Regions from separate parts of the Massilia sp. IC2-476 genome, predicted to be linked through region 2. Evidence: riboswitches for the same ligand, from Rfam matches in the RefSeq annotation. Region 2 holds a riboswitch; the other holds the start of a gene.
The links. A riboswitch is a leader RNA that binds a small molecule or an ion and turns the genes downstream of it on or off. The one in region 2 is predicted to bind cobalamin.

Region 1 (8,422 bases), on a different contig from region 2:
TTCCTCCTCGACCGTCCGCCAGCCGGCCGGGCGGCGTTCACGATGATGCGCAATGCGGGCCGCCATCTCGGCGTCGCCCGCGCGCGAGGTTGCGACATACACGATCTCCTTGCCGGAGGCTTCGGCAAGCCGCTCGGCGTAGCCGCTCTTGCCCGAGCGCGTGCCGCCCAGTACCAGGGTGACGCTCAAGGCGCAGCTCCGCCGAACAGCGCGGCGATTGCCGGCGGGTTCGAAGGAAAGTAGGCGTGGAAGTAGGACGCAGTGAGCGAGCCGATGCGGTAGACCGCTTCGCCCTGCGCGCCGTTGCCGGTCTTGACGGTATAAGACTGGGCCGGCACCGGCGTCTCCAGCAGCGAGTAGTGGAAGGTGTGGCCGCGCACCGGACCCTGGTCGGTGGGCCGGGCATGGGCGCCGAGGCCCGCCAGGCGCGCCTGCATCCGCACTTCGCCCGGCAGCAGCCCGGCCATGGGCCAGCGCCGGCCTTCCTTGTCGGTCAGGCCGTCGGCCAGCACCATCATGCCGCCGCATTCGGCCAGGATCGGCACGCCGCGGACGTGGGCCGCATGGATCGAGGATTGCCACTGGCCGGCGCGGCTCAGCGTTTCGCAGTGCAGTTCCGGATAGCCGCCCGGCAGGAACACCGCGTCCGCGTCAGGGGGAACCGGCTCGTCCGCCAGCGGGGAAAAATAGCGCAGCTGCGCCCCCATCGACTGCAGCAGGTCGAGGTTGGCCGGATACAGGAAGCAGAAGGCGGCGTCGCGCGCGATGGCGATGGTGCGTCCGTCGAGCGGACGCCCGACGTCTTGCCACTCGGGCGCCGACGGCGCCAGCAGGGGCAGCGCGTTCCAGGCGTCTTCGTTGAAGTGCAGCCCATCCGCCAGGCGGTCGAGCATTGCGTCCAGGCCCTCGACTTCGCCGGGCAGGACCAGGCCCAGATGGCGTTCCGGCAGCGGCGTGTCCTGGCGCGCCAGCCATCCGACCAGGGGGATCTCGCGCAGCGAAGACGCCACCATGTTCGCATGGCCTTCGCTCGCGATGCGGTTGGCGACCACGCCCGCCAGCTCCACCGGCCCATAGTCGCGCAGCCCGCGCGCTACCGCACCCACGGTCTGCGCCATCGCAGAGGCGTCGATCACCGCCAGCACCGGCACGCCGAACTCGCGCGCCAGGTCGGCCGCCGAGGGAGCGCCGTCATACAGGCCCATGACGCCCTCGATCAGGATCGCATCGCTTTCGCGCGCCGCGTTGTGCAGGCGGCGCCGGCATTCCTCGACCCCGACCATCCACAGGTCGAGCGTATGCACCGGCGCCCCGGATGCGCGTTCGAGCAGCATGGGGTCGATGAAATCCGGCCCGCATTTGAAGACCCGCACGCGCAGGCCCTGGCGCAGCAGCTTGCGCGCCAGCGCGGCGGTGACGCTGGTCTTGCCCTGGCCGGAGGCCATGGCCGCCACCAGTACGGCGCGTGCGCCCTTGTCCATCACCACTCCGTTCCGGCCTGGGCCACGATGCCCGCCTTGAAGGCGTGCTTCACCACGTTCATCTCGGTGACCGTATCAGCTACAGCGATCAGTTCCGGCGGCGCGGCGCGCCCGGTCACCACCACGTGCTGCATCACGGGACGGTCGAGCAGGTCGGCGATCACCGTGTGCACGTCGAGGTAGCGGTATTTCAAGGCGATGTTCAGTTCGTCCAGCACCACCATGCCATAGGCCGGGTCGCTCAGGAAGCGCCTGGCCTGCTCCCAGGCCTCGGTCGCCTTGGCGATATCGCGCTCGCGGTCCTGGGTCTCCCAGGTATAGCCTTCGCCCATCGCGTGGAAGCTGACTTCATCCGGGAAGCGGCGCAGGAATTTTTCCTCGCCGGTGGACATGGCGCCCTTGATGAACTGGACCACACCCACCTTCATGCCGTGGCCGAGGGCGCGCATCACCATGCCGAAAGCGCTCGAACTCTTGCCCTTGCCGTTGCCGGTATTGACAATGATGATGCCGATTTCCTTGTCGGCGGCGGCGATCTTGGCGTCGATGACGGCTTTTTTCCGCTCCATGCGCTGGCGGTGGCGTTCGTTCAGTGCATCGATGTCGTCCGGATTCATGGCGTGGCCTCGAAAGGTAGGAAAATGCGGCGGCCGCCGTGCTCGATCATGTCGATCGGGTGGCCGAGGTAGTCGCCCAGCAGCGCCGGCTGCATGGTGTCGTCAACAGGACCGGCCTGCCAGCGGCCGTCGCCGTTGAGTAGCAGCGCGTGGGTGGAGATGCGGTAGGCCAGATTCAGGTCGTGTCCGATCATGACCACGGTCTTGGCCTGTTCGCGGCACAGCCTGGCCAGCAGGGCCATGACGCTGACCTGGTGCGCCAGGTCGAGCGCGTTGGCCGGTTCGTCCAGCAGCAGCAGCTGGGTGTCCTGGGCCAGCAGCGCCGCGATGGCGACGCGCTGGCGCTCGCCGCCCGACAGCGTGCGCACGTCGCGCCCCGCCAGGTCCGCCACTTCCATCTCTTCGAGCGCGCGCATGGCGAGCTGGTGGTCGTCGCTGCCTTCCCAGTAGCGGTCGGCGTGATAGGGGTGACGCGCCGACAGCACGGTTTCGATCACGCTGTACGAGAACGCGTCGTGGCGCGACTGCGCAAGGAAGGCGCGGATGCGCGCCAGTTGTTCCGGCGCCCAGGCGTCCAGGCGGCGGCCGCCGACCAGCACGGCGCCGGCGTCGGGACGGTGCAGGCCGGCCAGGGTGCGCAGCAGCGTGCTCTTGCCGGCGCCGTTGCGGCCGATGACGCTCCAGCATTCGCCGGGCCGCGCGGCCCAGTCGAGCTGGCGGATCAGCGTTCGGTTACCGACCTTCAGGTCGAGGTGTTCGGTCCGGATCATGGTCATTTCCTCAGGCGGTGCAGCTGGTAGAGGAAGACCGGGGCGCCGATGATCGCGGTGATCGCGCCCACCGGCAGCTGTTGCGGCGCGATGATTGTGCGTGCCAGGGTATCGCACAGCACCAGGAAGCTGCCGCCGGCCAGCACCGCCGCCGGGATCAGGACCCGGTGGTCGGGACCGAAGGCGAAGCGGCAGGCATGCGGGACGATCAGGCCGACGAAGCCGACCGAGCCGGCGCTGGTCACGGCGCTGGCCGTCAGCACGCCCGATACGAAGAACAGGCCCTTGCGCAGGCGGCCGACGCGGATGCCCAGCGTGGCGGCGGCTTCGGCGTGCAGCGCGACCACGTTCATGGCGCGCGCGCTGCGCAGGGCATACAGCAGGGCACCGCCAAGCACCAGCCAGGGTGCCAGGCGCAGCGGGGCGCCGGCCAGGTCGCCGATCATCCAAAAGATCATGCTGCGCAGCCGGCCTTCCGGCGCGATCGACAGCATCAGGGTGACAAGGGCCATGCAGGCCGAGGACAGGATCACGCCGGTGAGCAGCAGCATCGAGGTGCCGCCTTCGAGCGCGAGTCCGCCGCGCAGGTCGCGCCGCGCCAGCAGGTAGAGCAGCATCGACACCCCTACCGCGCCGGCCAGCGCGGCCAGGTCGACCACCAGGGCGGTGGCCATCAGGAGCAGGGCGAGGAGGGCGCCGACTGAAGCGCCCGCCGAAATGCCGAGCACATACGGGTCGGCCAGCGGGTTGCGCAGCAGCGCCTGCATCATCACGCCAGCCAGCGCCAGCGCGCCGCCGGTGACGAAGGCGGTCAGCGCGCGGCTGGCGCGCAGCTCGAGCAGCGAGGCCGCCAGGCTGTTTGCTTCGCCGTTCGTTAGCTGGCGCAGCGCGTCCGGCACCTCGGCCAGCGGCACGGCGACCGAGCCCGTCATGCCGGCGAACAGCAGGCTGGCAAGGGCGCACAGCAGCAGCACGCCGATGACGAGCGTGGCGCGCTGGCGCTGCGAGTTGGCTGGGTGATGCATGCGTCTCCTCTTGGTACGTCAGCGGATGCCGTAGCGCAGGCCGGCGAACCAGGTACGGCCGCTGGTGCCGTAGTTCCGGGCCAGCTCGTAGCGCTTGTCGGCGACGTTGTCGACGCGCAGCAGCAGCGACACATCAGGCGTGAACTGCCAGGTAGCGTACAGGTTGAGCAGGCCGTAGCCGCCCAGGCGATTGCGGTTGGCCGCGTCGTCGAAGCGCTCGCCCGAGAGCTGCAGTTCGGCGCCGGCCTTGAGCGCACCCCAGCTGCTGTCGGCCATGAAGGAAGCGTGCTTCTTCGCGCGGCGCGCCAGCTGCTTGCCGGTGGTCTCGTCGGTCGGGTCCTGCCAGTCCAGGCTGCCGCGCAGCGTGACGCCGGCGACAAGTGCCTCGGCCGCCAGCGTCACGCCTTCCAGTTTGGCTTCGTTGACGTTGTAGGCGCAGCTGCCGGCACGGCCCGGGCAGGGCGTTGCGGAGACGATCATGTCGGTCAGGCGGTTGCGGAACCAGGTGGCGTCGAACTGCAGCTTGCCGGCATCGTAGCGCAGGCCGGCTTCAAGGTTGCGGCCCTTCTCCGGACGGTTGGTCGGCAGGCCGTATCCCGGGTAGTACAGCTCGTTGAAGGTCGGCGCCCGGAAGCTCGAGCCGACGCTGGCGGTGGCGCGCAGGCCCCTGCCGAAGTTGTAGCCATAGCCGGCGGCGCCGGTGTTCTTGTTACCATAGACCGAGCGGTCGTGGCGGGCGCTGGCATCGAACAGGTGGCTGCCGCGCTTGGCCGAGTAAGCCGCCGCGTACGAATTGGTCGTGCGGCTGCGCGACAGGTCGGCGGTGGAGCTGGACTCGACTTCTTCCTTGCGGTGGCTGTACAGCAGCTGCAGGGTGTCGGGGCCGAGGGCGATGGTGTTCTGCCAGGTCAGCTCGTCCTGCTGCGTGTCGATCTGGCTGGCGCCGGATGCGGCGGCGCTGGTGAAGCTGCCCAGTTTGTCGTCGGAGCGGGCGAACTGCAGGGTAGAGCGCCAGTTGGACGTGAACTGGCTGGCGACATACACCGCCGCCGTGTTCAGGTCCTGCTTGTTGTTGACGTCATAGGGGCCGGCGCCGCTGTCGTACTGCGCGCGCAGGTCGCTGTGCAGGAATTGCGCGCCAATCTCATGTCCGGGAGCCAGCGTATACGACAGCTGGCCGTTGGCGTTGCGGCGGCGGTAGCCGTCTTCGTCCGGGTTGAAGCCAAAGGCGCCGGGACGGGTGGCCGAGAAGCCGTCCGAGTCTTCGTAACCGGCGCTGAAGGCATAGCGCAGCGCATCGCCGGCGCCATGCAGGCTGGCGTCCGCCTTGCGCGTGGCATTGCTGCCGGCGCCGACCGCAGCGCTGACGGTGGGGCTGCCATCGCCCTTGCGAGTAAAGATCTGGATCACGCCGCCGATCGCGTCGGCGCCGTACAGGGTGCTGAGCGGACCGTAGACGACTTCGATACGCTCGATGGCGCCGAGCGGCACTGCGTTCCAGGAGGCGACGCCACTGGTGGACGAGCCGATGCGCACGCCGTCGAGCAGGACCACGACCTGGTTGCTGTTGGCGCCACGCAGGAACACGCTGGTGGATGCGCCGGCGCTGCCGTTGCGGGTGATTTCGATGCCGCGCTGGCGCCGCAGCACGTCGGCCACTGAGCCGGCGCCGGAACGGGCGATCTCGTCGGCATGGATGACGGTGGTATCGGCGATCACGTCGACCGCGCGTTGGGGCATGCGGTTGGCGGTGACGACCACGGAGTCCAGGGTCTGGGCGAAGGAGGGCGAAGCGAAGGCGAGTGCGAGCGCGGATGCAAGCGAACGCGCGGCCGCTTGCCGTGTTACAGGAAAGTTCATGAATAGTTCACATCAAAGACAACCAGCCGACGTCCCCGTAGGCCAGATTGAACAGAAACGCACCGTTGGCGCGCTTCCACCTTTTGGCCGGTATCCGGGCTGGCAAGTCTGGCCGTCCGACCTTCCCATGCGTTCGCACAGTGGTCATGGAAGACGGTTTGCCGCGCTGCTGATTCAGCATGCGCGGTACTTGCTTACCGTTGCGGGGGCAGCACACGTTGGCCTTGTTGAAGGGCTTCGTGTTTCCCGTTTAACTGCGGTCGTGGACACGACCGCGAGCACCAAAACGCCGCCATTATAAAGGAGAAACTGCGGCACGGTGGTGGAGCGTTGTCAGTCTTTCAGCACGATGACTTCGCCGTAGGCGATGCGGTGGGCGCTGTTTGCGGCGCGCAACGCAGCTTCTTCGAGCGTGCCGCCGGCATGCAGCGCCGACAGCAGTCGGATGGTGCCCGCGTGGCAGATGACGAGGGCAGGATGCTGCAGCTCCTTGCGAAACGCGGCCACGCGGCGTGCCACGTCCAGCACGTTCTCGCCGCCGCCGGGACGGTAGTGGAGGAGGTCGGCGGCCCAGGCGTCGACCTCGGCGCGCGGGATCGCATCCCATCCCTGCATCTCCCAGGCGCCGAAGTCCATCTCGGCCAGGCGCGCATCGAAGCTGACGGGAACGCCGAGCGCATTGGCGAGCATGCTGCAGCGTGCGAGCGGGCTGGCATAGACGGACAAAGCACCGGGCAGGGCTGCGGCGCGCAGGCTGGCAACGACCAGGGTGGTTGCTTCGATAGATGTCGAAATGTCGGCCCTGCCGTAGCAGATCCCGGGCGCGATCTCCGGCTGCGGGTGGCGGACCAGGACCAGTTCCATCGGATCAGGCCAGGGCGCCGTGGCCCAGGGTGGCCAGCACGGCGAGGTAGATCACGACTTCCGCCAGCTGCTGCACGGCGCCAAGGCAGTCGCCCGTATAGCCGCCGATGCGGCGCGCGAATTTGCGGGCGAGCCACCAGGTGGCAAGCGCGCTGGCGATGCATGCCGCGAGCACTGCGCGCAGATCGAGCGCCGCCGTTGCGACCAGGATGGCGCCAGCCAGGGCGACCGTTGCCGAGGCGATGATGAACTCCGGCGTCGTCATGCGCTCGGCCAGCGGCTTGGCCTTGCCTTCGGCGCGCGCATATTCCATGCACCAGATGAGCGAGGTCGCGGCCAGGCGCGAGAGCGGATGCGCGAGCAGCAGCGCGCCGATGGCGCTGGCCGGCGGCAGCATCGCCAGCGCAGTGCACTTCGCGCCGAGCATGCACACGACGCCAATCGCACCGTAAGCGCCGACCCGGGAGTCCTTCATGATCTCGAGCACGCGCTCGCGCGTCATGCCTCCGCCGAGGCCATCGCAGGTGTCGGCGAAGCCGTCTTCGTGAAAGGCGCCGGTGGCGTAGATCGTCGCCGCGGTCGAGAGCGCGGCCGCGACGGGCGCCGGGAACAGATACGCTGCCGCCGCATATACGCCGGCGCCGATCGCGCCGACCACCAGGCCGACCAGCGGGAAGTAGCGTGAGGCGTGGTGCAGCCACTCCTGCTCGAAGCCGACCCAGCGCGGAATCGGCAGGCGGGTGAAGAACTGGACAGCGATGAAGAACAGGCGTAGCTGCTGCATGTTTTATTTACTCACTGCGAGCTGGTGCTGACCTGGGCCGAAGCGAAGGTCGCCATCTCGTTGAGGAAGTTCGCGGCTGCATGCAGCAGGGGCAGGGCAAGGGCACTGCCGGTGCCTTCGCCGAGCCGCAGGCCGAGCTGCAGCAGCGGCTGGGCGCCGAGCGATTCGAGCATCAGGCGATGGCCGTTTTCGTTTGAGCAGTGGGCGAACACGCAGTAGTCCAGGATCGCCGGCTGCACGCGGGCGGCGACCAGCAATGCACTGGTGACGATGAAACCGTCGATCAGCAGCACCTTGCGCAGTTCGGCGGCCTTCAGCATGGCGCCGGCCATCATGGCGATCTCGAAACCGCCGAAGGTGGCCAGTACGTCGAGCGGATCGTTCACGCCGGTATGGCGGGCGACGGCGGCTTCGATGACCTGCTGCTTGCGCTGGATGCCCTCAAGCGACAGCCCAGTGCCGGCGCCGACGCATTGCGACAGCGGCAGGCCGGTGAGCTTGTGCATGATTGCCGCAGCCGCGGTGGTGTTACCAATACCCATTTCGCCAAACCCCACGACGGTGCCGGGCAGGTCGCGCACCAGGGCTATGCCGTGTTCCAGCGCGGTCTCGAGCTGCGGACGCGACATCGCGGGTTCGACTGCAAAGTTGCGGGTGCCTGGCGCTACCTTGCGGTCGAGCAGTCCCGGACGCTCGCCAAAGGCGTGGTTGACGCCCGCATCGACGACGTGCAGCGCGCAACCATTCTGGCGGGCGAACACGTTGATGGCCGCGCCATTGGCCAGGAAGTTCTCTACCATCTGCCAGGTCACGTCCTGCGGATAGGCTGAGACTCCTTCCGCAACCACGCCATGATCGCCCGCGAACACCAGGATGGCTGCATCCGCAATACGCACAGTCGTCGAGCGCTGGATCAGTCCCAGCTGCGCCGCCAGGGTCTCGAGGCGGCCAAGGCTTCCCAGCGGCTTGGTCTTGTTATTGATGGCGTCGAGCAGGGCTTCCTCAAGGGCCGCGTCTGCGG
Region 2 (8,422 bases):
CTACCAGAGCGCCGCCGTGCAGGCCGATCCGGGCCGCAAGGTGCGCTTCCGCCAGAAGAGCGACGGTCCGGGAGAAGTATGGATGGAAGGCGAAGCCAGTCGCGTCGAATACGACGAGCGCAGCGGCATGGTCAAGCTGTTCGACGAGGGCCGGGTGCGCCGCGTCGTCGACGGCACGGCAGGCGACGAGATCCAGGGGGATGCCATCATCTACAACCTGCGCACGGAAATGATCGACATCCGCCCGCTGGCCCCAGGCAGCCGCGGCACCATCATCCTGCAGCCCAAACGCAAACCGCCGGCAGCCGCCGTCGCCACCACGGAGAAACCATGATCCTCGAAGTCGCCACCCTCGACGTGCGTCCCGGCCAGGAAGAAGCGTTCGAAGCCGCTTTTCGCCAGGCTTCAGGCATCATTGCGGGCATGCCGGGCTACGTGTCGCACCAGCTGCAGCGCTGCCTGGAGCGGCGCAGCCGCTACGTGCTGCTGGTGAACTGGCGGACGCTGGAAGACCACACGGTGGGCTTTCGCGGTTCGCCCGGCTACCAGGAGTGGAAGGCGCTGCTGCACCATTTCTACGATCCGTTCCCGACGGTCGAGCATTATTCGATGATCCTGGATGGAGGCCCACTATGACAATCACATTGCGTTGCCGCTGCGGCCAGCTGCGCGGCCAGGTCGACAGCCGGCGCGTGGCCGCGCGCGCGGTCTGCTATTGCAAGGACTGCCAGGCCTATGGCCACTTCCTCGGCTCCGGCGTGCTGGACGCCGCGGGCGGCACCGAAGTGGCCGCCACCCTGCCGGCGGCGGTGCGCTTCGAGGCCGGCCTCGAACACCTGGCCTGCATATCGCTGGGTCCCAAGGGGCTATACCGCTGGTACGCCAGCTGCTGCCGCACCCCGATCGGCAACACACCGCGCGACCCGAAGACGTCCTACGTCGGCCTGGTCCGGGCCTGCCTGGCGGAGTCGGACGAGCAGCTCGCGCGCGAGCTGGGCCCCTTGCGCTGCCGGGTCGAGACGCAATCGGCCACGGCGCCCGTGCAGTCGAGCGGCCTGAGCACGGCCGGCGTGGTGTTCAAGGTGGGAGTGATGCTCGTGAAGGCGCGCCTGGGTGGCGGCTATCGGGAGAACCCCTTCTTCCGGTCCGCCGCTGGCGAACCGGTGAAGGAGGTGCAGGTACTGTCGCTGGAAGAGCGCAAGGCGCTGACCCCGTAGAGCTCAGCGTTCGGCCTCGCGCCGGGCGGGATAACGCGAGACGTATTCGTATTCTCCGCGCACGTGCGTGACCCCGACCCACAGGTGTTCCCACCAGTGTTCGCGCGAGCGCACGGTTTTCAGGCAGGTCTTGTCGACGCCGCCCTTGAACAGCGGGTCGACGCACTGGTTGGTCATCAGGGCGTAGCGCTGGTTCTCCGCATTGACGAGGGCGATCGCGAGCCAGATGGCGATCCCCGCAAAGAAGATCGCCAGCCCCCACGCCACGTGGTTCACGTAGCTGGTCTCAAACAGGTCGTCCTCGTTGGGCCGGGACCCATCGTACATCTTGAGGACTTCGCGTTCGACGTCATTGCTCATTTCGAGGCGGCTGCTTTCTTGACCAGTGCGTCCATGACCTGGGTGGTTGCCTGCATGGTCGGCTCCAGGCCCTGGATCTTGTTCGATTCCGAGACCTGGCCCGGCGACACCACGTACTTGCCATCGATGATGATGGTCGGGGTGCTGCTGACCTTGTAGTTCTTCGAGATCGCTTCGAGGCGGCGCAGCTTGGTGGTCACGCCGAACGAGTTCCAGGTTTCCATGAACTTGGCGCGGTCCAAGCCATTCTTGGCGGCCCACTCGATGATCGCGTCATCCTTCATCAGGCGCTGGCGCTGGACGTGCACGGCCTGGAACACGCGCGGGTGGTATTCCTCCAGCTTGCCCATCGCCTCCAGGGTCAGGAACAGGTGCGCTTCCGGATCGGCCGGGCCCTGGAACGGCAGGTGGATGCGGCGCATGACGATGTTATCGCCCTGCTTCTTGATCCACTGGTTCAGCGTCGGCTCCAGCGCGTTACATGCCGGGCAGTGGTAAGCGAAGAATTCGATGACCTCGACCTTCTTGCCCGTCGCCTGCACCGGCTGCGGCGCACTCAGGGTCTGGTAATCGACGCCGTTCTTCGGGTCGGCAGGCGACGCGAACGCGGTGCTGGCGACCATGGTGGCGGCGATGAGGGCGAAACGCAGAGAACGCATAGGTATCCTTCCAGAATAGATTGAGCAAACGCCGGGAGATTACCACTTTTTTGGGTCCCCTTACGGGGGAAGGCGGGAATTTTGCATTTGCTTACCGAATTAACGCAAGGGATACGGCAGATTGACAAGCATTAGCAGACTGCCAAGCCGATCCCTGGCGATTTACTTCGGCCGGCGCTGCCTGACGCCCTCCAACTGCTCGCACAGCAGTGCCGCGCCCTCGATGGTACGCGGCCCCGGCCGGGTCAGCAGTTCGCCGTTTACTTTCAGCAGATTGCCGCGCTTGACGGCCGTCATCGTCTTGTACGGCTCCCACAGCTTCAGGCCCGGGTTGGCGGGATCGATGCGCTTGCCCGCCATGATCGCTTCCGGGTCGGCCGCTAGCACCGCTTCCAGACTGACTTCCGGCGCCACCACTTTGAGCGCGCCGAACACGTTGCGTCCGCCGCAGACGCGGATCGCATCGCTGGCGATCTGGGCGTCGTTGAGGGTGTACAGCGGCTGGTCCCAGATCTGGTAGAACACCGTCACAGGCGCGCGGCCTGCGTAACGCCCTTCCAGCGCGGCCAGCCTGGTGCGCAGCGCCGTGGCTGCCCCGGTGGCGGTAGGCCCCGTGCCCAGCAGCTGGCCGAGGCGCTCGACGTTGTCGGCCACCTGGGCCAGTCGGCGCGGCTCGCTGTGGAAGACCGGCACACCCAGCGTTTCGAGCTGGGCGATCTGGCGCGCCGTGTTCCCGCTGTGCCAGACCACGATCAGGTCGGGCTTCAGGGCCAGCACCCGCTCCATGTCGATCACGCTGTTGCTGCCCACCAGCGGGATCTTCTTTGCCGCTTCCGGGTAGTCGCTGTAGTTCATGGCGCCGACTACCTGCTTCCCACCGCCGGCGGCGAACAGCAGCTCGGTGGCGTGCGGCGCCATCGAGATGACGCGGCGCGCCGGCTGCTGCACCGTGACGCGGCGGCCGGCGTCGTCGACCACGGTCACCGCGGCCTGCACACTGCCGGCCGCCAGGGCCAGCAGTGCTGCTGCGTAAGCCAGTCGCGCGCGCATCAGAAATCGTAGCGCAGCGACAGCTTCAGCTGGCGGCCATCGCTCGGATAGATGCCCGAGCGGCAGCCGAAGGCGTTGCTGTAGTACTGGCGGTCGGCCAGGTTGAGCGCGCTGAAGGCCGCTTCCCAGCCGCCCACGCGGTACGCGTAGCGGGCGTCGAGCGTCGTGTAGGACGGGATGCGCGCGCCGCAGCTGTTGGTGAAGTCGCTGCCGTAGCGCTGGCTGTCGACCCACTGGGCGCCGAGGTCGGCGTTGTGGCCGCCGCGGGTCCAGCCCAGGCGCGCGGTAACGACGTTCTTCGGCACCAGCACCATCTCGCGGCCGGCGTTCGGGCCGGCGGTAAATTCGGCGTCCACGCGCTGCCACTGGGCCGTGAGGCGCAGGTCCTGGCTCAGGGCGTACTGGCCTTCCACCTCGACGCCCTGGCGGCGGGTCGGGTCGAGGTTGGTGTTGGCGCCCCAGCCGATGGTCGGGTCGTAGAAGATCTCGTTTTCCAGGCGGTGGCGGAACAGGCGCGCGCTCAGCTGGCGGCCGGCCGGGCCCGCGGTCACGCCCAGTTCGAGGTCGCGCGAGGTCTGCGGCGCCAGCACTTCGGGACCGGCACGCAGGCTGTTCTCGTCGACGTTGGCGATGCGGTAGCTGCGGCCTGCCCTGGCGAAGGTCGTCACCCCGGGCAGCACATCGAAGCTGCCCTCGACCGACCAGGCGTTGATCGACTGCTTGCGGTGCTCGTTCACCACCGGCGGGAAGGCCAGCGGGTCCGAGTAGTCCTTGATGAAGCGCTCGTGGCGGCCGCCGATGGCCAGGCGCGCGTTATGTGGAGCATTCCACAGGATTTCATTGCGCAGGTAAACCGCCTTCGAATCCTGCTCGGCGTCGCCCAGCGAAAAATCGGAGCTGGTCTGGCGCTCCCAGCGCACCAGGTCGATGCCCGCAACCAGTTCGTTGCGCTTGTCGCCGAAGCTGGCGGTGTGGCGCAGGCGCGGCGAGAACTGGGTCTGGCGCGCGTCATAGGCCGAACGCGACGCCACCTTCGTGCCGCCCATCATGTAGAAGTAGTTGGCCTCGACCTCGCGCTCGCGGCGCGACAGCTCGGCGGCCAGCTCGAGGCCGCCGATGCGGTGCTCGACGAAAGCGGTGATGCGGTCGGTGTCGAGGGTGCCGAAATCGTCCGGGGTCAGGGTCTGGCGCGGGATCGAGAGGAACTGGGCTTCGCTAAGCGAACCAGGGAAGCGCGCGTCCTGTTCCGAGCGTTCGAAGCGCAGGCCGGCACGGCCGGCGCCGTAGTTGTACTGCACGCCGCCGCTGGCGGTCTGCTGCTTGAAGTCGCTGTTCTTGCGGTAGTTGTCGGTGCGGCGGTCGGCCACAACGACGTCCACGGTCAGCGGACCGGCGCCGTGGCTGAGCGAAGCACGCAGGTCGCGCGCGCTGAAGCGCCCTGCTTCGGCAAACAGCGAACCGTGGGTGCCGTCCTGGGCGCCGCGACGCGTGATGATGTTGATCACGCCGCCGGTCGCGCCTTCGCCGTACAGCACGCTGCTGCCGCCACGCTGGATCTCGATGCGCTCGACGGTATCGACCGGGATGCTCGACAGGACCGCGTTCGCCAGTTCATTCTCGTTCAGGCGCACGCCGTCGACCAGGATCACCAGGTTCTGGGCGCTGTTTGAGCCGAAGCCGCGCAGGTCGAGCGCGAAGTCGGGCGAGGCGTCCAGGCTCTGGCGCCCGTAGACGCCGCCGATCTTGCGGATCGCGGCATTCACGTCGGTGGCGCCGGCGCGGCGGATATCCTCGGCGGTGATGACGGTGGCGCCGATCGGCGCGGTGGCGGCCTGCGCCGGGAAGCGCGCGCCGGTGACGACGATCGAAGGCAGCGCTTCCTGGGCGAGAGCGTTGGCGGCAAGGACGGACAGCGACAGAGCGCAGGCCAGCGCGAGCGGCTTCATGGCCGGCGCGCTGCGTGGAACGGCAGCAAAATTCATGTTGGATGTTCTCGGTAATGGCACCGGCCCGCGTCCCCGCAGGCCGGAGTTCAACGGAAGCGCCTTGGCACTCCCACCTGTCTGGCCGGTATCCGGGCTTGCAAGACGAACCGCTCCACCTTCCTATGCGTTGGCACAGTGGTTTTCGGAGCGACCTGTCATCGTTATGAGGACGATGACGCTTGTTGACCGTTGCGGGGGCAGCACACCTCGGCGCGGACGCGTAGCGACCTTGCCTCGTGTTTCCCGTTTAACTGCGCATGAGCAGAAGCATGCGCGGGCACCAGAACCCCGAGATTATAACCTGACAAGCTTTTCGGGTATTTCGTCGCCAAATCCGGGCTTCTATCCGAAGCGCTTGGAAATTAGCCAAGCTTCTCGATATAGTCGCGCTCATACCAAAACGACATCGACAGGGAGTCTTGCATGAGGATACAAGGAAGCCGGCACCGCTTGCGCGGGCTGCTTGTCGCGGCATTGCTGGTCGCCGGCGGCACGGCGGCCTGGTTCGCCCAGGCGGACGCACCGCTTGACGTGGCTGCACCTCTACTCGACGGCATCGCACTGGCCGCACCCGACGCCGCCGCTGTCAGCGTCCCCAGCAGCCCGGGAGCATGGGGCGGCATCCGCGGCGGCGACCAGCCGACGCTGTCGGACCGGGTGGTGAGCTACCGCATCGCCGCGACGCTCGACCCGGATAAGCACGTCGTCACCGGACGGCAAGCGCTCACCTGGCGCAACCGCAGCGCGGTCCCGGTGCGCAGCGTCTACCTGCACCTCTACATGAACGCCTTCGAAGGCGAAGGCAGCACCTTCTTCACCGAGCAGCGTCGGCGCGGTGAGGGATTCCGGAGCGGCGTCGGCACCGGCGATGGCGAATGGGGCCACATCGCCCTGCGCAGCGTGAGCCAGGGCGGGAGCAGCGTGCCATGGCGCTTCGTCCAGCCCGACAAGGGGCCGTCCACCGACCACACGGTGGTGCGCCTGGACCTGCCGGCGGCGGTGGCGCCCGGCGCCTCCACCACGCTCGACATGGCCTTCAGCACCCAGCTGCCGCGCGTGATCGCGCGCACCGGCTACTTCGACAGCTTCCACCTGGTGGCGCAATGGTTCCCCAAGATCGCGGTGCTGGAACTGCCGGGTGAACGCGGGGCGACCGCGCCGCGCTGGAACGCGCACGAATTCCACATGGAGTCCGAGTTCTACGCCGACTTCGGCAGCTACGACGTGAGCCTTACCGTTCCCAAGGGCTATACGGTGGGCGCCACCGGCGAGCTGCAGGGGCCGCCCGTCGAGAAGAACGGCATGCTGACGCACCGCTACGTACAGCACGACGTGCACGATTTCGCCTGGACCGCGGACCGCCGCAGCGCCAAGCCGCTGGTGGAAACCTGGACCGGCCCGGGCAGCCCGACCGTCAGGGTCGAGGTGATCTATCCGCCCGAATACGAAGCCAGCGCCAGGCCGGCGATGAAGGCGGCCAAGGATGCGCTGGCCTATTTTTCGCGCACGCTCGGCCCCTACCCCTACCGCACGCTCACCGTCGTGATCCCGCCCTACAACGCGGAAGAAGCCGGCGGCATGGAGTACCCCACCTTTGTTACCGCCTCCGGTTATGCCGAGGTGGCGCCGAAGTCGCTGTCCGCATTCGAGCTCGACGCCGTGACCGTCCATGAATTCGGGCATGGCTACTTCTACGGCATCCTGGCCAGCAACGAGTTCGAAGAACCGATGCTCGACGAGGGCCTGAACGAATTCTGGAGCAACCGGATGCTGCGCGGGCGCGGCCAGATGATCCATCCGGCCCCGGGCTGGCTGAAGCGCATCGGGGTCGATCCGGCCTTCGCTCCTTTCGACTTCATCCGCCTCGCTTCGCCGCGCGACCGGCCTGCCGATGCGCCCGGCGCCAACGCCTGGCAGCGCCTGCAGGGTATCGGCCCGGTCTACAACCGCAGCGCCCTCGTCATGCGCGACCTGGAACAGCGGATCGGCAGCGAGGCGATGGAGCGCGGCTTCAAGGAATACTACCGCCGCTGGAAGTTCCGCCATCCGAGCATCGCCGACCTGCGCGAAGCCCTGGCCGACGGCAGCGGCGAACGCGCCGCCGTCGAAGAAGTCTTTGCCCAGCAGGTCTATGCGACGGCCCGGGTCGACGACAAGGTCTTTAAGCTGACCAGCGAAGAAGAACTGCCGCCGGCAGGCACCCGGCTTGAGGGCGGCCGGCGACTGGAGGAGACGCAGGCGGCGGTCAACAGGCGCGTTGCGAAGCTGCGCGAAGACTGGAAGAAGGCCAATCCGGGAGCAAAGGAAGGCAGCGGCCCCTTCCCCTGGCGCACCGAAGTCACCGTGCGCCGCGACGGCGCCAGCGTGCCGCAGACGCTGGTGGTGCGCTTCGCCGACGGCAGCAGCGAAACAGTCGAGTGGCGCGCGGCTTCGCCCGCGGAAAAATGGCGCAGCTTCAGCTGGGTCAAGCCGGCGCGCGCCGTGTCGGCCGAGATCGACCCGCGCCGCAGCCACTACCTCGACGTCAACAAGCTCGACGACAGCCGCAGCATCACTCCCGACCGCGGCGCATCCACCCGCTGGAGCAGCGACGCGGCCGCGTTCATCCAACTGATCCTGTCTTTCCTGGCCACCGTATGACGACCACTACCGCTCCCCTGGCGCCGCAGGCGGCGTCCGTTTCCCCTGCCGCCACCCGTGGCAGCCTCCTGCGGGCACTGCGCCCTGCCCGGCAATGGCGCCTGATGCTGCTCTGGCTGGTGGCCCTGCTGCTGCCGACACTCGCGGCCGCGCTGCCGGTCTGGGTGATGCTGGGCGATGCGCTCGATCGCACAGTCGGCGCCCCCGCGCTGGCGCGGCGCCTCGACCTGGTGGCCATCACCGACATCATGAGCCTGCACAGCCAGCACGCCTCTGCGCTGGCCGGCGGCGGCACCGTGGCGCTGGTCTTGACGCTGCTGCTGTCGCCGCTGCTCACTGGCGCCGCCATCACCGCGGCGCGCGCTCCAGCGCCGCCCGGCTTCGCGGCCCTGGCGGCCGGCGGCGTGCACGAATACGGACGCCTGCTGCGCATGCTGCTGTGGGCCGTCGTGCCGCTCGGCGTCGCCGGCTTCCTGGGCGCGATCGCGGGCGGCGCCGCCGACGAACACGC

Region 1: it holds a riboswitch for cobalamin, as region 2 does, so the genes downstream of both, LK539_RS24205 (TonB-dependent receptor domain-containing protein) here and LK539_RS08565 (TonB-dependent receptor) in region 2, are expected to answer to the same signal.

What each region holds. Positions count from the first base shown of each region.
Region 1 is NZ_JAJFER010000017.1:567-8,988, reverse strand. Features, by position in the region: gene cobU (bifunctional adenosylcobinamide kinase/adenosylcobinamide-phosphate guanylyltransferase) at 1-189, opposite strand, end outside; gene LK539_RS24225 (cobyrinate a,c-diamide synthase) at 186-1,481, opposite strand; gene cobO (cob(I)yrinic acid a,c-diamide adenosyltransferase) at 1,481-2,098, opposite strand; gene LK539_RS24215 (ABC transporter ATP-binding protein) at 2,095-2,868, opposite strand; gene LK539_RS24210 (iron ABC transporter permease) at 2,871-3,893, opposite strand; gene LK539_RS24205 (TonB-dependent receptor domain-containing protein) at 3,912-5,753, opposite strand; cobalamin riboswitch at 5,821-6,054, opposite strand; gene LK539_RS24200 (histidine phosphatase family protein) at 6,087-6,617, opposite strand; gene LK539_RS24195 (adenosylcobinamide-GDP ribazoletransferase) at 6,622-7,401, opposite strand; gene cobT (nicotinate-nucleotide--dimethylbenzimidazole phosphoribosyltransferase) at 7,413-8,422, opposite strand, start outside.
Region 2 is NZ_JAJFER010000002.1:821,266-829,687, reverse strand. Features, by position in the region: gene lptA (lipopolysaccharide transport periplasmic protein LptA) at 1-334, shown strand, start outside; gene LK539_RS08590 (antibiotic biosynthesis monooxygenase) at 331-636, shown strand; gene LK539_RS08585 (DUF6151 family protein) at 633-1,217, shown strand; gene LK539_RS08580 (hypothetical protein) at 1,221-1,577, opposite strand; gene LK539_RS08575 (thiol:disulfide interchange protein DsbA/DsbL) at 1,574-2,236, opposite strand; gene LK539_RS08570 (cobalamin-binding protein) at 2,399-3,286, opposite strand; gene LK539_RS08565 (TonB-dependent receptor) at 3,286-5,268, opposite strand; cobalamin riboswitch at 5,334-5,571, opposite strand; gene LK539_RS08560 (M1 family metallopeptidase) at 5,695-7,911, shown strand; gene LK539_RS08555 (hypothetical protein) at 7,908-8,422, shown strand, end outside.